2 regions of the Vibrio sp. TBV020 genome follow, and region 1 is predicted to be linked to the other one. Evidence: riboswitches for the same ligand, from Rfam matches in the RefSeq annotation. Region 1 holds a riboswitch; the other holds the start of a gene.
What was found. Region 1 has a riboswitch for lysine ahead of lysC (lysine-sensitive aspartokinase 3). Riboswitches for the same ligand answer to the same signal wherever they lie in the genome.

Region 1 (17,445 bases):
CGACTATTGTTTTCATTAATAGCTTGGTTCAATGCACTTTTCGCTTCAACAGGGTCTCGATGTCCCATTGAGCAGCCAGCTAATAATGATGTAATAGTTATTGTTATCGCGAGTTTACGCATATACTTCTACTGACCTTACTGTTTTACGTCCAGAGTGAACAATTCCAATTTCCACTGCTTACCACTGCGAGATAAGGTGACCACTTCTGGTTCAATTCGATTTACTCTATAACCGCTGACACTTTCACCAGCCAATACAACTTTGCCACTGACAATCGCGCGGCACTGACCAGCTTCAAGACAAACGATACTTTGCAAACGTGGTAATGGCTTTCTCGCTACCTTCGCTTGACTTGTCGCTTGCTTTGGTTGTTCCCATCCTAAAGGAGCCGTTGGATCTTTAGAGGCCCATGCACTCAAGGATACAAGAGCCAGTGATATAGTTAGCCATGTTTTAACCACCGATGAACTCCTGCCTCGTTCCTAATGTATACACTTCTAAAACCAATCGAGCTGTTGGGTACTCTTCAACAGAATATTGGAATGCTCTCCAATAATATTTTACCGGTAAACTTTCCAACGTTTCTAAGTATTCAACAATCGCAAAGTAGTTTCCTGTTAACTCTAGTCTCACTGGATGCACATAGTAACTAGACAGTGATTGGTTCTCTTTACTGTTTACAATCGCTTCAGCATTCATAGACTCTAAAGAAACAAGACGTAACCCTTTTGTGCCTGCTAATACTTCTTCCAACAACTGAGCCATTTCACTTGGAGCAATCAAACTTTCGACTATTTCCGCGAGCTGTTTAGAAAGCTCCTGACTTTCTGTCATTAAACGCTTGTACTCAAGGTTTAACTCTTGGTCCGGGTCTTTCTTTAATTTGGCTGTCATTACCAAGATATCAGCTTCCAAACGTTGTACATTCAGCTTGGAGTTAGTGATTTGTTTAGACAAAGACTGATTACTTTTTAGCGGAGGCTCAACCACAAAAGTAAACAGACATAGCGCGATGATGACAAAACCACAAAGAGTAATTAACCACTTTTCACGCGGGCTCATTTGAGTGAACTTTTCGCTCCACTGCTGCCAATACCGCTGCATTACTCTTTCTCCTGCTTGGTTTTTAGCTCAAATGTAATAATGCCTTGATCGTTTCGGCCTATTTTTAGTTTTTCGAAACTACGCCCGACTAAGTTAATTTCATGCTTAAATTGGTTAACCCAGTTTGGAATCGCCTTTGCTTCTCTCGCTAACCCTTGTAGGTCGAGCGTTGTAGCATTAATCGAAATCGAGCTTAAAGAGATATCATCACGACCAAGTTCAGCAAGGGATCGCATCACTCCCGAGTAACCTTGTTGTTGTGATTCATCAAACTCACCTACTGCATCTAAAGAGTTGCGCTTGGCTTCAATCTCGAGTTTTAACCTTGCAACCGCTGCCACTTTTGCAGGGGTCTGCTTATGCTTGCTTAAGCGTTCGTTTAAGCTCGCGACTTGCTGTTTGAATTCAGTTTCTTGCGCTTTGATTAACTGTAACTCTTGGCCTAACTGACTTTTCTGATAATGAGCATAAGCGGCAAAGAGCATTAATAGAGTAGCAACAACTCCCCAACCAACGACCACATTTTGTAGTGTAAAATGATCTTTCTTAGGCTTTAAGTCGGCAGGGAATAGATTAACTTGAGCGTCTTGTATACCTTCGAGAATAGTCGCTAAAACAAGCCCTGACTCTTGTTCACCGTCAGATAAAGCCCCAACCTTAACGCTAAGCCTTTCACTAAGAGCTTGAACGATCTCTTGTTGAGCTTCTTCATCACAGCACACTTGCATCTGGTGTAATGACGTCCCTCTTAGTTGCGAAGAGAGATAGTCAATGGAACGTTGTAGCTCGAGCGCAATTCCATCCAGTTGCAATACGCTGCTCGCGACCCCCGTTAATGGTGGGGTGACACCGCGAATGGTTCTCTGAAAAGCACACTGTTTGTCGACAAAAGCGCTGACACGAAACTGTCCCTGCTTACTGCGTTGTAGTAATAGGAAGTTAGAAAGTTCACCTGCGGTATGTCCCCAAACTTCATCCTCAACGAGTACCTGCCTGAGATCGATCCCCAACTTATTGAGCGCCTCGTACAGCCCAATTACTAAAGCCCGAGAAACAACATACACTTGACGTTTTGTGCTAAGAGGTAAAGGTGCCGAGTCAGCGACGATATCAGTGACTCGTTCAGAAATAAGGTCTTTCAGCAAAAATGGTAGTGCGCTAGAGAGTTCTTCATCAGGAACGCTAGGCTTTTCAATTTGGTATGTTTGATAAAGGTTTGAATGAAGAACAATATCTAATGCAACATCAGAAACATTATTATCTTTCAGCGCTTTAATTAACGCCTCTTGCCAAGGAAGATTTTCAAACTGAATTTTTTGTGGAAGCTCTGTTCCTGCGACCGACGAGAAAAAGAGCGCACTCGGCTGAACCACAACACCAAGGCGTGTTGCAGCTTGTTTGCTATTTTTAAATTTACCGATCAAAGATTGAATTTTCATTTAGTACTTTTACGTTTTCCGCCAACGATTCCGTCGGCCTATCTGAACTTTATTTGGCGTCGCTACAACATTCTTTTTCTGTTGCTCTTCTTTCTTAGGTAACAACTGCTGTTCTGTTGCTAGGTAGCGCCCTTGAATACCATGCACACCTAACTCAATAACGGTCTGATACTCTTGTTTATTATCGACACCCACCGCGATAACCTGAGTCTTTAAGCCAGCGCATGCCCCGAGCAAACTCCGAACGAAGAGCTGGTTTTCATGACGTTGATCTATTTTCTTCACAAGACTACGGTGCAGCTTCAAGAAACCAACCGGCAGCTCTTTAAGGTAGTGCGTGCTCACTATCGAACGTCCAGCTTGGCCGATAGCGACCTGACACCCAAGTCCAACAATCATTTTGATCACCGGCCGCATATAGTCTAGGTGTTGAACAACTCGCGCTTCAGCAAACTCAAAAATCAATTTTGCCCTGAGTTCTGACGAAAGTTGCAACAGCTCATCCCTAAACCATTTAAAGTAATTTCGGTCTGCAAAAGGTATCACATGTAGGTTGATAGCGTAACTGTTTGAATACGTTGAACCTTTCAAATATTGAGTAATCGCCGTAATTGCCGCTTTATCAAGAACACTTTCATAACCAACTGATTCAATTGCCGAATTAAATCGCGATGCTTTTATCACTCCATTTTCTGGGTCGTTTAAACGCGCAAATAACTCGAAATGATCGATATGTTTATCTTTATGAGCATCTAATCTGTAGCATGGTTGTGAGAAGATATAGAGTTGATCCGGTTTCAGCGCGAGATCGAATAAAGTTCTCCAGCGCACGCTACCTCGCTCTTCTGTCTGCGACACATGCTTTTTAAAGCGACTCCAAGTATTATTGCGTTGTAACTGAGCACTTTTCAGTGCAGTTTCTGCCTCATCAATAATTCTAGTTGGACTTTCACCTTCACGGTACATACTGACACCGATGTGTGCCCAGTCATCAAGGGCAAGAGGCTGTGGAGGCTGAATCTTGGCAAGCTGCTTTAAACATTGCCCTGCAATATTAGAGATTTCTTTACTCGATAGATTAGGTGCAAAAATGGCAAAGTCTGAGCTGTAATAACGCGATAAGATGACCTCAGGGTAACGTTGAATCACATTATTCAAACCTTCACCAACTTCAACTAGGAAATCGTTGGCGATCTGTTTGCCTTGTTCCTCTTGAACATCCTCCCAGTCATTCACTCTTAGTAGCATTACGCCACCATGGGAACCATGTTCTGAAAGTGCCGATTCAAGTTTACTATCAAATAAAACTCGATTTGCTGTTCCCGTCAGCTGATCTAAGAACGTTTGTGTTCGAATAAAAGTATCAAACCGACTACGTTCTTGACGTGCATCTTGTAGCTCTTCGATCAGACGATCTAGTGCTTCGCTAGCGGTATAAGGCCATTCACGCAGATCGCCTTGTGCATATTCTTCGACTCGACCTGCTAAGATCATTCGCCCACGCTCTTCTAATAACTCAGAGCCGAGCAATTGCTCTTTCAACCACTTCAAACCGCGCATCAAACAAAATACGATCAGAATAACAGCAAGTGTTATCGACCAAAGCGCCTGCATCGAGTAGCCATAACCAATGTATGGAGGTACTGCTTTGAAGCGAATACTGTACCCATCATTGCGCTCGAGTGTGTATTCAGCGTCATGCAAAAGCGCGGCATCAATTTTCGATGAGGTGTCTTTAAAGCGATAAATCACGCCATAAGAGGAACGAAGCTCCATCTCTACAATATTGGAAGCTTGAAGCATTTTTGGCATCCAACGCTGTAAAGAATACGCTGCATCGGGATCTTCCATCTCTTTATCAACGACTTCCACAATTCCTTGTAGAGAGTGGTCAAGGTACTCTTGCCCCAAACGTTTAAAGGATAGAGTACCTCCCAAAAATAGGATAAACATCGCACTGATAACAATGACAGTTACAAATGCAACTAAACGAGTACTCAACTTTAAGGTAGGGGTATACCTCATCAATAAAAAATCCTTTTTCTACCATATAACACTGTTATCGGAATGGTAACCTATATATAACAGCTTTACTATCTACCGAACAAAACCAACCAGAGACTTTGCTTAATAAGATTGTTCATATCTAATATATAAAAAAGCCGCGACATGCGCGGCTTTTTTTGAATAACAGACACTTAAAACGGGATGTCGTCATCAAAATCCATTGGCGGCTCATTGTATTGTGGCTGAGCTTGCTGTGGCTGAGACTGTGGTTGCTGTTGAGCAGGTTGATGCTGCATTGGCTGCTGAGGCTGACCCCAACCACCTTGCTGAGGCTGAGATTGACCCATATTTTGTGCTGGAGCACCACCTTGAGCACGACCACCTAGTAGTTGCATTTGACCTGTTGGCCATTGAACAACCACTTCTGTTGTGTAACGGTCTTGTCCACTTTGGTCTTGCCATTTACGAGTCTGAAGTTGACCTTCAACATAAACTTGCGAACCTTTGCGTAGGTATTCACCTGCAATTTCAGCTGTTTTACCGAACAGAACAACACGATGCCATTCTGTTTTTTCACGCTGTTCACCATTGTTTTTATCGCGCCATGTTTCAGATGTTGCAATGGTGATATTCGCCACAGCACTGCCATTAGCAGTGTACTTAACCTCAGGATCTTGCCCTAGGTTACCCATGATGATGACTTTGTTTACTCCACGGCTAGCCATGTTTTGCTCCGTCCAAAATTGGTATTGATATAGAAATAGCGCAATAGGATAACATGCTTTGCGCTTGGTACAAATGTTCCAACCAACAATGTCGATTTCCCTGCCACAACAATATTGCACTGCATCAATTTTTGGAGAGCGTTCAAGTTTTATCTAGGCTGAGTAATTGATTAATTACTTCTCACTATGAAATAAAACGCAAACCATTCACCGAAACTCGCACTCAGAGTTAGCTTGCTTCACTCTGTGAAAAACAACAACACAACGTCAATATGCGAGGAATTATGGCTAAAAATATATACAGCAGAACTATTTACTTCCTATGTGAAGATACCAATGTGACTAACCCTATTATCGATGATCTCGAGCAACAGATCGGCTTACCTATCCCTCGTATTGTTGCTAAGGATCTTCTTATAGCACTCCAGCAACATAAGCATCGAATCTTAATGATCGATCATCAGGACTACACAAAGATAAAAAGCAAACTTAGGGACCTGCCACTTGCTGATAAGTCATTCGAAACCATCATTTTCAATCTAACGCATCGTTTAACAACCGATGAACTTCTTTCATTCGGTCACTTAAAAGGTCTGTTCTATAAAGACGAAGAGGTTGAAGTTATGGCTAAAGGGTGTGAAGCGATTATTAATGGAGAGAATTGGTTACCGAGGAAAGTCGTAGCTCAACTACTATTCCACTTTAGAAATGTTGTTGATAGCCACACCGCTCCTGCAACCGTTGATTTGACTACACGTGAGATTCAAATTCTCCGCTGCTTAATGGCGGGTTCTTCGAATACACAAATCGCCGAAGATATGTTTATTAGTGAGTTTACGGTTAAATCCCACCTGCAAAAGATATTTAAAAAGCTGTGCGTGAAAAACCGTGTCCAAGCGGCCGCATGGGCGAAGCAACATATGCGCCCTTTGTCTTAACTCTTTAACAGTGCCATATTTTTAATGTTTTCACATGGCGTATTCATTATCTATTCATTTAAATCATGATATGGTTGCGCCAGTTGAAATATAAATAGAAAGTTAAAGGGTTTAACTATGATCAAAAAGTGCCTTTTCCCCGCCGCAGGCTACGGTACTCGCTTTTTACCTGCAACCAAGTCAATGCCAAAAGAGATGATGCCAGTGGTGAATAAACCATTGATTGAATACGGTGTTGAAGAAGCAATTCAAGCGGGTATGAACGGAATGTGTATCGTTACCGGCCGTGGCAAACACTCGATCATGGATCACTTTGACAAAAACTACGAGCTCGAGCACCAGATCAGCGGAACCAACAAAGAAGACTTGCTGATTGATATTCGCGACATTATCGATACAGCAAACTTCACTTATATTCGCCAACGTGAAATGAAAGGTTTAGGTCACGCAATCTTAACTGGGAAAGAGCTAATTGGTGATGAACCATTTGCCGTTGTTCTTGCTGACGATCTTTGCGTCAATGAGCAAGAAGGCGTATTAGCACAAATGGTCGCGCTATTTAAGCAATTCCGTTGCTCAATTGTCGCAGTGCAAGAAGTGCCAGAAGATGAAACACATAAGTATGGCGTTATCTCTGGTGAGATGATCAAAGATGATATCTTCCGTGTCGACGACATGGTTGAAAAACCTGAGCCAGGCACCGCACCAAGCAACTTAGCGATTATTGGCCGCTATATTCTTACCCCTGATATTTTTGAGCTGATTGAAAATACCGAACCTGGTAAAGGTGGAGAGATCCAAATCACGGATGCTTTGTTGAAACAAGCAAAAGCAGGTTGCGTTCTAGCGTATAAATTCAAAGGCCAGCGTTTCGATTGTGGTAGCGTAGAAGGCTATATTGAAGCAACCAACTACTGCTTTGAAAACCTCTACCTAAAGGACACAAAGGCGTCTGAGTTAGGCAAACAAAAGACAACTAAAGAACAAGCTTAAAAGCAACAGTTCAATGATAAAGGCGGCTATCACAGCCGCCTTTACTGTTTTTTTATCCAGTATTTCTTTGCACATTTGTCACACTATGCAATACTTAGCCAACTTGTTTTTGCATAGAGTGACGAGAATGGATCAGATAGAAGTCCGCGGTGCCCGCACCCACAACCTGAAGAATATCAATTTAACTATTCCTCGCGATAAACTTATCGTTATTACTGGTTTATCAGGTTCAGGTAAATCCTCCCTCGCCTTCGATACTCTCTATGCTGAAGGCCAACGTCGATACGTTGAGTCATTATCGGCTTATGCACGCCAATTTTTGTCCTTAATGGAAAAGCCTGATGTTGACCACATTGAAGGTTTATCTCCAGCGATATCTATTGAACAGAAATCTACATCGCATAACCCTCGCTCAACAGTGGGCACGATCACTGAAGTGTACGACTACCTGCGCCTACTCTATGCCCGTGTAGGTGAGCCACGTTGTCCTGAACATCACACGCCGTTAGCCGCTCAAACAGTCTCCCAAATGGTCGATAAGGTTCTTGAGCTTCCGGAAGGCTCAAAAATGATGCTGCTTGCTCCGATCGTGAAAGAGCGAAAAGGTGAGCACGTTAAGACACTAGAAAACTTAGCGGCTCAAGGCTTTATTCGAGCTCGTATTGATGGTGAGACTTGTGATCTCTCTGATCCACCGACATTAGAATTGCACAAGAAGCACACCATTGAAGTCGTTGTCGATCGCTTTAAAGTGCGTGGCGACCTTCAACAGCGTTTAGCTGAATCGTTTGAAACAACACTTGAGTTGTCTGGTGGTATTGCAGTTGTTGCTCCTATGGATGGAGAAGGTGAAGAGATCATTTTCTCAGCCAATTTTGCCTGCCCATTATGTGGTTACAGCATGCAAGAACTCGAACCGCGTCTTTTCTCATTCAACAACCCGGCGGGGGCATGTGGTACTTGTGATGGCTTAGGCGTACAACAATATTTCGATCCTGAGCGAGTGATCGTCGACGAGGCTTTAAGCTTAGCTGAGGGTGCAATTCGCGGCTGGGATCAGAAGAACTACTACTATTTCCAGATGCTGTCATCGTTGGCAGAACACTTTGATTTCGATCTTAACAAACCATTTAAATCACTACCGAAAAAAATACGAGACATCATCTTAACTGGCTCTGGGCGTACCGAAGTCGAATTTAAGTACATTAACGATCGTGGTGACATTCGCGTTAAGCGCCACCCATTTGAAGGCATTCTCAATACACTTGAACGCCGTTATCGTGATACAGAATCTAACGCAGTTCGCGAAGATTTAGCGAAATACATTTCGACCAAAACCTGTTCGAGCTGTGATGGCAGCCGTCTACGTTTAGAAGCACGAAATGTTTTCATTGGAAATACAACACTGCCTGAAATCGTTGAGTTAAGTATTGCTGACGCACTGTCTTTTTTCGCCACATTAGAGCTTGAAGGACAACGTGCACAAATTGCCGAGAAAGTAATGAAAGAGATCAATGATCGACTTCAGTTTCTGGTTAACGTTGGCCTCAACTACCTCAACTTGTCTCGAAGTGCTGAAACACTCTCTGGCGGTGAAGCGCAACGTATTCGACTCGCGAGCCAAATTGGTGCCGGCTTAGTCGGCGTTATGTATGTGTTGGATGAACCTTCCATTGGCCTGCATCAACGTGATAATGAGCGCTTGTTGCAAACGCTCACCCACCTTCGAGATCTCGGTAATACTGTTCTTGTCGTAGAACATGATGAAGATGCTATTCGTATGGCTGACCACGTCATTGATATCGGCCCAGGAGCAGGAGTGCATGGCGGTAATGTTGTTGCCGAAGGGACTATGGATGAGATCATCGATAATCCAAACTCATTGACTGGGCAATACCTAAGCGGCAAGAAAGAAATTGCCATACCAGCATCTCGCACACCAAAAGATAACAAGAAAACCGTAGAACTTATCGGCGCTACAGGCAACAACTTAAAGGATGTCACCTTAGAGATCCCCGTTGGTTTGTTTAGCTGTATCACTGGTGTTTCTGGTTCAGGTAAATCAACCCTTATCAATGACACTTTTTTCAAAATTGCTCACACTCAACTAAATGGTGCCACGACAGCAACACCAGCGCCGTATAAAAAAATTAAGGGGCTTGAGCACTTCGATAAAGTTATTGATATCGACCAGAGCCCAATTGGCCGAACACCGCGTTCAAACCCAGCGACATATACGGGAATTTTCACCCCTATCCGAGAATTATTCGCTGGAACACAAGAAGCCCGTTCTCGCGGTTATAAGCCAGGTCGCTTTAGTTTCAACGTTCGCGGTGGCCGCTGTGAAGCCTGTCAGGGCGACGGTGTAATCAAAGTAGAAATGCACTTTTTACCTGATGTTTATGTGCCTTGTGATGTATGTAAAGGAAAGCGTTACAACCGAGAAACACTTGAAGTCCGTTACAAAGGAAAGACCATTGATGAAGTACTTGAGATGACCGTTGAGGATGCTCGCGAGTACTTTGATCCTGTGCCTGTTATTGCACGTAAACTGCAAACTTTAATGGATGTAGGCTTATCTTACATTCGCTTAGGTCAAGCAGCAACGACCCTATCAGGAGGCGAAGCTCAACGAGTAAAACTCGCACGTGAGCTATCCAAACGAGATACAGGAAAGACCTTATACATTCTCGATGAGCCAACCACTGGTTTGCACTTCCACGATATTCAGCAACTGCTGACTGTGCTTCATCGTCTGCGCGACCATGGAAACACGGTTGTTGTTATCGAACACAACCTTGATGTCATCAAAACAGCAGATTGGATTGTCGATCTAGGCCCAGAAGGAGGGCAAGGTGGTGGTGAAATCATTGCAAGCGGAACACCAGAAGATGTGGCGCAAGTCGAAGGCTCACACACTGCTAGGTTCCTCAAACCTATGTTAAAATAGCAATTAATTGTAAGATAAACAGACCAGTGAATACTTCACTGGTCTGTTTTTTTGAGGTGTTGTATTTTATGGCGACTACACATGTAGCAGGGACGGAACTAGAACTCAGAGCACCAAAGCTGCCTCTGATTAAGCCATTCTTAGTCTCAATGGGTATTGTTTATCTACTGGCAATGCACTTTTTTATGCCAAATCCTGGCGGCTCTGGTCTCGCCCTTTCGTTCAACCCTGTCACATGGCTCATACTGAGCTTTTCTATTGCAATTGGCTTGTACCAGCTAGGTACTCAGGGAAAGCTTAGCTACAACAAACTCTCAATCGGTTTGTTTATCTGTTGCGTTATGCTGACTTTGCCAATTCTCTATCATCAAGCTAACCCTACCCTCTCCGCAGGCAAGCTAATTGGCTTATGGACTGGCTACTTACTCTTTGTCGTTTTACAGCAATTTCGATTCAGCAATAAGCAAAAACAACGCCTATTGTGGTTTATTACTATCGCAGTCTTTATCGAGGCGCTATTTGGCTGGATACAATTCTTTGTTTTAGAACCTGGGAATATCTTTGGTTATAACACTGTTAAGAATCGTCCTTACGGTATATTTCAACAACCGAATGTAATGGCAAGCTTCCTTGCTACTGGCCTTGCCCTTTCTGGTTATTTGCTCACTCGCCATCCAACAAAGTATCAGCGCAAAGTCAGTGAGGTAGCTCTACTTTATTTGATGCCAATCGCAACTATTCCACTGCTAATTTTTTTAGCCTCCCGCACGGGTTGGTTGGCAGGGCTACTCTCCGTTGGCCTATTACTTCCATATATCTATCGATTTGCGACCAAAAAACGTTTCTTTGGCTGGTCTCTAGCAATAATTGTAGGAGCACTCATAGGCCTTAGTGCCAACATTGTATCTTCGGATCCTTCACTTGCTGCACAACGAACTAACCTAGAGAGCCCAAGGCAATACACCTTCCCTCAAACACTCGATATGCTGATCGAGAAACCATTTACGGGATATGGCTACGGCCGCTTTGAACCTGAATACATCATCTATACGGCACGACAGCATCAACTTAATGAAGATTATAAGCCTGGCCTAGCATCGATGGATCATCCACACAACGAACTATTGTATTGGGGCGTTGAAGGTGGATTAATCCCATTGGTTGCTATATTCCTTGCAGCAACACTGGTGTTGGTTCGGATCGCTCAAACCGCCCGAGGCACACGCTTAGCATTATTTGCCCTGTTTGTACCTATCGTTCTACATAGCCAACTTGAGTACCCATTTTACCACTCAGCCATTCACTGGATAACGTTTGTCATTTTACTCTACTGGGTTGATCAAAGAACGGTCTCTTATAGGCAAGCCTCGTTAAGCTTCATTTCTCAAACACTATTGAGAGTTTTTAGCTTAGTTATCCCAATCGTGGTGAGTTTCTACATGATCAGCGCCCTACACACCAATTATGTTTTAACTCAATTTGAGCGCTCTCAACCGAAGAACCCTGAATTGCTAGAACAGGTGAGCAACCCCATCGTTTGGAAAGACAGATACGACTGGGACATCTTCAGCACTTACCTCAATATTGGTTTGTATAAACAAGATGCGCAGTTTATTCAGCCTTATGTCGACTGGTCATTAGAGATCATAAAAGATAAGCCACGCCCGGCTTTCTACAACAACTTGATCTTGGCCTACCAAGGGCTTGGGGATACAGCGAAAGCGGAGCAAATTCGCAGTGAAGCGCAATTTCTGTTTCCAAATCGTGACTTCTCTGAGGTGCAGTATATCCCACCGAACATCGATGCTTTAAAAGCTGATAACGAGAAAGAACTGCTTCCTGCTAAATAAAATAATAAAGGCGACCAATCGGTCGCCTTTATTAATTTCTAAAGTCTAAAGCTTATTGTGCTAAAGATTCCTCTAAAGCTCGAAGGCACAAAGCAACATTTTCAGCGCGAGCGCCGTAGCCCATCAAACCAATACGCCAAGCCTTCCCTGCTAACGCTCCTAACCCTGCGCCAATTTCAAGGTTATAGGTATTGAGTAGATGACTACGTACTTTAGCATCATCAATTCCTTCAGGAATATAAATGGCATTCAGTTGAGGAAGACGTGAATTTTCTTCCACAACAAATTCAAAACCAAGCTTTTCAAGACCTTGCTTTAGTTTCTCGTGCATGTCGCGGTGGCGCTGCCAAGCATTCTCTAACCCTTCATTTTTTAAGATCAGTAACGATTCATGCAGTGCATATAGGCTATTCACAGGCGCAGTATGATGGTAGCTACGCTTGCCTTCACCGCTCCAATAACCCAGAACTAAACTTTGGTCGAGGAACCAACTTTGCACTGGTGTAGTACGAGACTGAATTTTCTCAATAGCTGCGGCTGAGAAAGTTACTGGTGATAAACCAGGTACACAAGACAGACACTTTTGACTGCCTGAATAAACCGCATCTAACTGCCATTCATCCACTTTAAGTGGAACACCGCCGAGGGACGTTACTGCATCAACAATGGTTAGCACTTCGTATTGCTTTGCGAGTTGTCCAAGAGCTTGTGCATCGCTGCATGCACCAGTTGAGGTTTCTGCGTGAACAAAAGCCAGTACTTTAGCATCAGGGTTATCTTTTAGAGCTTGCTCAACTTTATCAACCGATACCGGCGCGCCCCACTCATCATCCACCACCACAGCATTGCCACCAGCACGAACGACATTTTCACGCATGCGCTCACCAAACACACCATTGCGACAGACAATCACCTTCTCGCCAGGCTCAACCAGGTTAACAAAGCAAGTTTCCATCCCAGCGCTTCCCGGAGCAGACACCGCAATCGTAAACTCATTTTCGGTCTGAAAAGCGTACTTTAGTAGAGATTTAAGTTCATCCATCATAGCCACAAACAAAGGGTCTAAATGCCCAACTGTAGGACGACTCAAAGCCTGCAATACTTGAGGTGAAATATCAGATGGTCCCGGCCCCATTAAAATGCGGTGTGGAGGAATAAAACTTTGAATCGTCATTGGCAGTTCCTTTTGTATTTTTTCGTTCTATTTATTTTTGCTTAACCACATTAATGCATATTTCATCTGCCAGCAATTAGCCCAAAGTCTTGAGGTCAAACCAGTGTCACAAGTTTGTTAATTTATAAAAAAGATAAAGTTACAAATTCTCGTTGACATGAGTCACAGAAAAACGTTCAATGCAGATTATGTGGTGAATATTTATGCCACATAGCAAATTATTTTGCAGAAGAGGAGCACTACCCAGGTAGGTATGTTGTGGAACCGCAAATCCGATACAGCATATTGAGGGGGAGTAGTGCCGAGGTAGATAAAAGTTGTGGCTTACGTCTATCGGTTGCTAGGGTTGAATCCCTACAACTGTCATCAGCTCAGCCTGATGATGAGCTTCTGAGGTAGACAATTCAAATAAACACCTCTCTTTCGCTCAACTCTCTTCATCAAAGTAAACATTGGATGTTGGTATAGCTACCAAAGTAATTATTTTAGGAAGTCGTGGGAGAAATGCTGTGAGCAGTTTTAATGTAGCTAAATTTGGTGGAACTAGTGTTGCAAACTTTGAAGCAATGAGCCGCTGTGCTGCAATTATAGAAAGCAATCCAAACACAAAGCTGGTCGTGAGTAGCGCATGTTCGGGAGTGACTAACTTATTGGTAGAACTGGCCAATGGTGTTCAAGATCAAACTCGTCGCAGTGAAGTACTAGAGAAACTGGCAGAAATTCACCAAGCCGTACTCAATCAACTGGAAGATGCAAGTCAAGCAGCGAGTGAAGTATCAACCATTCTAGATACAGTCACCAGCCTTGCTGAAGCCGCTTCCATTCAATCGAGCCATAAATTGACCGATCATCTTGTTGCTTGTGGTGAGCTAATGTCCACTCACCTGCTGACTCAGTTAATGAAAGAGCGTGGCATTAATGCTGTTCGATTCGATATTCGTGATGTGCTTCGTACCGACAGTAACTTTGGTAAAGCCGAACCTCTATTGGAGGATATCAGTAGACTCGCACAAGATAAACTTGTACCACAGTGCCAAGAACATGTAGTAATCACTCAAGGTTTTATTGGTTCAGATGAAGAAGGCAATACCACCACTCTTGGTCGTGGCGGCAGTGACTACAGTGCTGCATTGATTGCGGAAGCTGTTGAAGCATCTGGACTAGAGATCTGGACAGACGTTCCTGGTATCTATACAACCGATCCTCGCATCGCATCGAAAGCCTCACCAATTTCAGAAATCAGCTTCAGCGAAGCGTCTGAAATGGCAAACTTCGGCGCAAAAATCCTGCACCCTTCAACACTGCTTCCAGCTCTACGCCACGACATTCCTGTGTTTGTTGGTTCATCAAAAGAACCTGAAAAAGGCGGTACTTGGATTCGCCATCAAGTAGAAAGCTCGCCGCTTTTCCGTGCATTGGCTCTGCGCTGTAACCAAACTATGGTCACACTGCGCAGCGCGAAAATGTTCCACGCTTATGGTTTCTTAGCCAAAGTATTTGAGGTTTTAGCCAAGCATAAAGTTTCGGTAGATTTGATCACGACTTCTGAAATCAGTGTGTCACTGACTCTCGATCAAACAGATACATCAGGCGGTGCACCACAACTTCCTGAAGCGGCGCGCCTCGAGCTTGAAGAGCTATGTACTGTAGAAGTTGAACACAACCTTTGCCTTGTAGCACTAATTGGTAACAATATGAGTGAGAGCAAAGGCTACGCAAAACAAGTCTTTGGTACCCTAGAAGATTTTAACTTGCGTATGATTTGTTACGGAGCAAGCCCACACAACCTTTGCTTCTTAGTTCATGAATCGGTTTCTAAGCAAGCAATTCAGAAACTACATACGGAATTGTTTGAAGGCTAGAAACAAGAAAGGTTGATGCAAGAACATCAACCTTTTCTTTTGTTGTCATTCCCGAGAGGGAGGGACGACCGAGTTGGGAATCTTTTAAAGCGAGTAGAAAACCTTTATAGATTTCCTACTCCTTCCTTCGTCAGTCTATGGAATGACGAAGGAACGAGAAAGTGAAGGTTTTATCCCTTACTCACCAGCAACTTTCATCGACTCAAGCAAAATCGAACCAGTTTGAATCTGCGAGCGAGTTTCAACATCGTTACCCACCGCAACAATCTGATTGAACATATCTTTTAAGTTACTTGCGATAGTAATCTCAGATACAGGATGTTGGATTTCACCATTCTCAACCCAGAAACCAGCAGCACCACGTGAGTAGTCACCCGTAACAATGTTGACACCTTGTCCCATTACTTCTGTCACTAACAGACCAGTGCCAAGCTCTTTTAGCATCTGGTCGAAATTCTGACCTGTCGAATTAACAAACCAGTTATGGATACCACCTGCATGGCCAGTAGGCGCCATATCCATCTTACGAGCCGCATAACTCGTCAGCAGGTAAGTCGCAAGAACACCATCAGTAATGATTTCACGATCTTGAGTAAACACACCTTCACTATCAAATGGACTTGATGCCAAGCCACGCAAAACATGTGGACGCTCAGAGACATTAAACCACTCTGGTAATACCTGCTTACCAAGGTGATCTAATAAAAATGAAGATTTGCGGTATAGGTTACCACCACTGATCGCCATAACCAGATGGCCAAGCAATCCAGTTGCAACGTCGGCTGCAAACATCACTGGGTACTTACCTGTCTTCAGTTTCTGCGCATCCAAACGACTTACGGTTTTTTCAGCAGCTTTTTGTCCAACAACTTCAGGCGTCCAAAGATCATCTTTATGGCGAGCTACTGTGTAACTATAGTCTCGTTCCATTTCGCCATTAGCACCTTGGCCAATCACGCAGCAGCTAGTGCTATGACGGCTTGACGCATAACTCGCGAGTAAGCCATGACTGTTACCATAGACTTTTAAGCCATAGTGGCTGTCGTAGCTAGCGCCGTCACTTTGCTTGATCTTGTCACTGTACGATAGGGCTTGTTGCTCAGCCGCAATCGCCACTTGCGCAGCGTAATCAGGATCTGGCGTATCTGGGTGGAATAAATCTAAATCAGGGATTTCTTGCACCATCAGCTCTTTCGGTGCCGGACCTGCGTATGGATCTTCAGAGGTATACTGAGCAATATCGAGAGCAGCAAGCACCGTTTGTTGAATCGCTTTTTCACTCAAGTCTGATGTTGACGCACTGCCTTTACGCTGATTACGGTAAACCGTGATGCCAAGTGCGCCATCACTATTAAACTCAACGTTTTCTACCTCGCACATACGGGTTGAAACGCTTAAGCCTGTTGACTTGCTGATGGCAACTTCTGCCGCGTCCGATTTCTCTGCGGCCATCTCTAACGCTTTAGCTACTGCGTTTTCCAACTCAACACGCTGTTGAGCTACTTGCTGTCTTACGTCCATATTTACTTATTTCTTAAGATCAATTGCCTTTAGAATAACAAGAATTTCGCTTTCTCCCCACGATTCTTGTTAAAATAGAGAAATAGATGTTCAAATTAAGGCAGAAAGATGGCACGTAAGAATCAAAAAGCGCCATGGGAAGAAGAAGAGGAAATCATCTGGGTCAGTAAGACTGAGTTGAAACGCGACATGGAAGAGCTACAGAAACTGGGTGAAGAGCTAGCAGCACTAAAACCGTCTGTACTTGAGAAGTTCCCATTGAGCGAAGACTTAGCAGAAGCAATCAAAGACGCACAACGCTTTAAGAACGAAGCGCGTCGTCGTCAGCTTCAATACATTGGCAAGCTTATGCGCTTTGAAGAAACTGAGCCGCTACAAGCAGCACTAGACAAAGTACGTAACAAGCACTCTCAAGCAACTGCTGAACTGCATAAACTGGAACAACTTCGCGATCGCATCGTAGAAGAAGGCGACAGTGCAATCGGCGATGCAATGGAACTATATCCAAGCGCTGATCGTCAACGTCTGCGCCAGTTAGCTCGCCAAGCCGCAAAAGAGAAAAAAGCTGGAAAACCAGCGAAAGCCTTCCGTGAAATCTTCCAGGTGTTAAAAGCACTCAACGAAGAAGAAATGTAAGCTTCCAAAGCACTTTCGCTTAAAATTAAAAGAGGGCTGATGCCAAACGTCAGCCCTATTTTATTTTCAATAAATTAGCTGGTCATCCTCATGAGCAAAGGATGAGTAAGTTGGGGATCTCTTCCAACAAGTCATAACTTTCTGAGATTCCCTACTCCTTCCTTCGTCAGTCTAGGGAATGACCAAACTCGTGACGCACCCTTTACTTAGTTCATTCACCCGCTCGTACAAATTCACTTAGAG
Region 2 (4,514 bases), 1.7 Mb from region 1:
TCGCTTTAGATTTAAAGATGATTTCCGCTTCTTTTAGACCATTGGCTTCTAGTGTTGCACCTGTCGACACCAAGTCAGCAATCGCATCAGCAAGACCCGCACGAGGTGCAACTTCTACTGAACCAGTAAGCATACAAGTGGAGAATGGTACACCTTGCTCATCCATATAAGCTTTCAGTAGCTGAGGGTAAGTGGTAGCAATACGTTTACCCGCTAAATCTTGTGGGCCGTTGTACTGTTCATCTTTGTCGATAGCAATTGATAGACGGCAACCACCAAAGTCTAGACGGCGCAGCTGTACAAAATCAGATGGCTCACCGAGCGCTTTACGGTCAAGACGAACCTCTTCTAGCTCATTCTCACCGATGAAGCCTAAATCAACCACCCCATCCATGATTAGACCTGGAATATCGTCATCACGAACAAGTAGTAGATCAATTGGCATATTTAGTGAGTGCACAACCAGACGCTCACCCATGATATTGAATTTTACGCCGCATTTTTTAAGCAGAGTTTGGCACTCTTTACTAAGGCGACCTTTCTTTTGAATTGCGATTCTTAGGCGTTGTGTTTGCATTGCTGTATCCCTGTGCAAGATTTTGTAATTCGTAAACTTTTTAAAACTGTAAAACTAAAAAACCCTCGGAAGAGTGTATCTCCCGAGGGTTCTAAATCTTGTAGTTTGCGATTTTAGCCTCCGGGAGTTTCCTGTCTCCCGGGTATGCGTGCATCTCCCGAAAGACTAGACTGGGTGATGGTGATGATGAATATTCATGACTAAATTACGCATACTTAATAAGCTCTTCTGTTTCGCTTTGTTGATATCCACACTAACTAAGGTGTAAACATTTTTCAACCATTTATTTAAACTTTTTTCATTTTGTCATATACAAATAAAAAGGGAGCCGAAGCTCCCTTAAATATCATTATTCAAATGATGTATTTATGCGTTCTGACAGCTTGCCATTTTTGACTTTGACAATACTGAAAGCAGCACACAAACTGCCACAAATGCTGCAGAAGAAGCTGCAAACGAAATACCAATTGACGCAGTCATACCTAATGTAATGAAACCAATACATGAAACAGCTGCAACAGAAAGCGCATAAGGCAGCTGCGTTGCAACGTGATCAATATGGTTACAACGTGCACCTGTTGACGAAAGAATTGTCGTATCTGAGATTGGTGAACAATGGTCACCAAATACTGAGCCCGCAAGTACAGCACTTAGCATAGGTAGCATTAGAGCAAGGTCCGTTGCACCTGCCATATCACCTGCAATCGGTAACATGATGCCAAACGTACCCCAAGATGTACCTGTAGAGAACGCCATCAGACCCGAAAGTAGGAACAGAATCACTGGAAGCCAATGTGGGTTAATATTGCCTTGTGCTAGCGTTGATAGGTATTTACCCGTGTTCATATCACCGATAACAGAACCAATCGTCCAAGCAAATACAAGAATCAAGATTGCGCCAAACATTGATTTTGCACCAATCCATAGCGTGCGAGAGATCTCAGATAATGCAATGCCCTGCTTGAATACAGTAAATAGAGCAACAGCAAGACCTACTAAACCACCGTAGATTAAAGACGTACCAACATCCGTATTTTCAAATGCACCTAGTAGGTTGAAAGCTACACCATCAGAAGCAAGTGCTTGGCCACCTGTGTATAGCATTGATGCAACCGTTGCTACGATCAAAGATACGATCGGAAGAATAAGGTCAGACACTTTGCCGCCTTCGCTTTCTTGAATATCAAGCTCTTCATTGAGCTCATGAGCTTCTTCAGAATCTTCCGCCTGCTCTTTCGCAAACCCGTGGCCACGAGACGCTGCAATTTCATGTTCGCGCATCTTACCGATATCTAAACCGAACCAAGCGACAGCAAATACCATTAGTAGAGCAAAGATAGCGTAGAAGTTCATTGGAATAAGGCGAACATACGCACCTAGAGCAGAGTACTCTGTAATACCATGCGAAACTAAGATACCGCCGATGATCGTCATGATGTAAGCACCCCAACTAGAAGCTGGCATGATCACACACATAGGTGCAGCAGTTGAATCAAGGATGTAAGCAAGCTTCGCGCGTGATACGTAGAAACGGTCTGTAACAGGACGAGAAATCGCACCTACAGCTAAGCTGTTGAAGTAATCATCGACAAAGATGAAAACACCTAAAAATGCCGCTAGAAGTTTCGACCCACGTTTACTTTTAACGCGTGTTTGAGCCCACTCAGCAAATGCGCGAGTACCACCTGACAAAGTCAGTAGCGCAGTCATCATACCAAGCAGTAATAGGAAGCCAACAATACTCATATTCCAGGTATTGATGCCACCGTCTTCAATAAAGACACTAGACACAGTTGAAGCGACGTAGCCAATTGCACTACCAAATGAGTAGTCATTCAGCAAGATAGCGCCAAGAACAATACCAACACCCAGTGAAACAAGTACACGGCGTGTAATGATAGCAAGACTCAAAGCCACGATAGGCGGCAAAAGAGATAAAGGAGATGATGCAAAATCAATTAAATTCATGATCTTCAAAAACCAGTAATAAATGGTTAGAGATCTACTGCAGACTTATGGAAGGAAATCATTTCCTAACAAATAAGCAAAAAGAAGCGATGGGAAAGCGAATGCTTCTCCCAGCCCTACAGTAGCGCTCCATAGTTTTACAAATTATAGACTATGGCAGTGTTACCCCTTTCGAGTGTAACCCCAGCGAATGCCTTTGATATGAACATTCACTTCGGCGAAATAACCTTTCCTGTTTACTCATTGGCATCACCCCAGTAAACATTACTTATTTATTCCGCGCCTCTACCGCGAGTGATGGAATTTTAAACTATTGAAAAATCATTTTAACAACAATTTAACCAACACTACGCATTAGGTTCCGCCCATTGTACTTATCTCAAGCTCCATTTCAACATATCATTCCATTTTTATTGTTAAAAATATCGCTAGATGTCTGTGCTTAAGTTTCCAGAGCATTTGAATACTCTTTCTAACTACTTCTTCATAGAAGGGTGAGACAAATCTAGGTAATGAATAACGTCCCATATCAATTTATGCAAAAGCAGTCTCCCCCGCTTCATTCGAGTCTAGAAACCCTTTCATTGCTCTATCAATTACAATACTAAACATATTGCTGCCTATATATGTTCAACTCGTCCAATAAATATCGATCACGTTTTATATGAAACTAAAGCAAAAGATTAAGCGTGACACCTAAGCTCCACTTTTACTTTCTATTACCAATATTAATTATCAGTAGTGATTAATTAAAATAATTGGCAAATTAGTTTATTAATTTCCCTTTTCCCGATTGTATTATTTAATTCCTCAGTTTATGATTCATATATCGACAACTTTTATATGAAGAGATGAATAAATGTCGGAACTAACAAAGACACTATTAAACATTCGTAGTCTGCGTGCATTCTCACGTGAACTAACACTTGAACAACTAGAAGAAGCACTAGAGAAACTCACTATTGTAGTTAGTGAGCGTCAAGAAGCTGAAGAAGAAGAGCGTGCGGCAGCTGCAGAGCAAGAAGCGAAACTTGCTGCAATCGCTGAGCAGATCTCGAAAGATGGTATCGATGTTGAAGCACTAATTTCTGCTTTGTCTGGCGAAACAAAAACTAAGACAAAGTCAAAGCGTGCTCCACGCCCAGCTAAATACAAATATGTAGATGCAACTGGCGAAGAAAAAACTTGGACAGGCCAAGGTCGTACACCTTCTGCAATCCAAGAGCAATTGGACGCAGGTAAGTCTCTAGAAGACTTCCTAATCTAATTACACTTATTCGTATTAAAGTAAAAAGCGCCAAATAGGCGCTTTTTTTATTGTCTAAAATACTATTAAGCCCCACAAATGTGAGGCTAATATTAATTCAAACTGAAAATTAACGTTCCCAGTACGCTTCTTCTAAGCTATCTTCACGCTCTGGTAAACCACGGGATAAACGTGGCGAGTGTTGAACCAACACCTCATAACTTGCTCGGTTTGAATATTTACAAACTTGAGAAAAAGATGAATATGTTAAGTAAGAGTGAGCATGCTTACTGGAATTCGGTACATTCTCTCTATGGTATTTATTCGCTGCCATATCGTGTAGTAACGCAGATAACGCTGCATCGCCCGCACCATTAGTATTCTTAATTTTCTCTGGTCCACCCATATATGGAGCAATATGTGAATAAACCTTAATAGGGTTGTCACACAATTCTTTCGATGCTGGGCGACTAAATTCATAACGGTTGAACTCAGCAATGCTACCTGGCAACAATGGTAGTGACGTTTCACGCTTCGCCGAGTCTTCTGTATAACCTGCCATAAATAAACCCACTGGGCCGGCAGTACATAGTACAAGATCAACCCATTCTAGTGCTTTATCTGACGCTGCAAGTGGTTCTGACTCGCCTGTTAGCGCTTCTGCTTCGTCTTCATTCATTGCAACAACAGAAACATGGTCACGTAAGAAGTCTTGCCAGAATT

Region 2: it holds a riboswitch for lysine, as region 1 does, so the genes downstream of both, AAFX28_RS14605 (Na+/H+ antiporter NhaC family protein) here and lysC (lysine-sensitive aspartokinase 3) in region 1, are expected to answer to the same signal.

The regions. Positions count from the first base shown of each region.
Region 1 covers NZ_JBEEAQ010000003.1:3,129,509-3,146,953, forward strand. Annotated here, with positions in the region: gene mshL (pilus (MSHA type) biogenesis protein MshL) at 1-122, opposite strand, end outside; gene AAFX28_RS22315 (MSHA biogenesis protein MshK) at 138-464, opposite strand; gene gspM (type II secretion system protein GspM) at 457-1,107, opposite strand; gene AAFX28_RS22325 (MSHA biogenesis protein MshI) at 1,107-2,546, opposite strand; gene csrD (RNase E specificity factor CsrD) at 2,556-4,571, opposite strand; gene AAFX28_RS22335 (single-stranded DNA-binding protein) at 4,745-5,278, opposite strand; gene AAFX28_RS22340 (LuxR C-terminal-related transcriptional regulator) at 5,563-6,216, shown strand; gene galU (UTP--glucose-1-phosphate uridylyltransferase GalU) at 6,334-7,209, shown strand; gene uvrA (excinuclease ABC subunit UvrA) at 7,337-10,159, shown strand; gene AAFX28_RS22355 (PglL family O-oligosaccharyltransferase) at 10,228-12,009, shown strand; gene AAFX28_RS22360 (pyridoxal-phosphate-dependent aminotransferase family protein) at 12,062-13,183, opposite strand; lysine riboswitch at 13,405-13,581, shown strand; gene lysC (lysine-sensitive aspartokinase 3) at 13,693-15,045, shown strand; gene pmbA (metalloprotease PmbA) at 15,223-16,566, opposite strand; gene yjgA (ribosome biogenesis factor YjgA) at 16,675-17,202, shown strand; gene thiQ (thiamine ABC transporter ATP-binding protein) at 17,414-17,445, opposite strand, start outside.
Region 2 covers NZ_JBEEAQ010000003.1:1,430,412-1,434,925, reverse strand. Annotated here, with positions in the region: gene hisG (ATP phosphoribosyltransferase) at 1-577, opposite strand, end outside; His leader region at 631-767, opposite strand; gene AAFX28_RS14605 (Na+/H+ antiporter NhaC family protein) at 944-2,545, opposite strand; lysine riboswitch at 2,660-2,841, opposite strand; gene AAFX28_RS14600 (H-NS family nucleoid-associated regulatory protein) at 3,405-3,812, shown strand; gene AAFX28_RS14595 (inosine/guanosine kinase) at 3,922-4,514, opposite strand, start outside.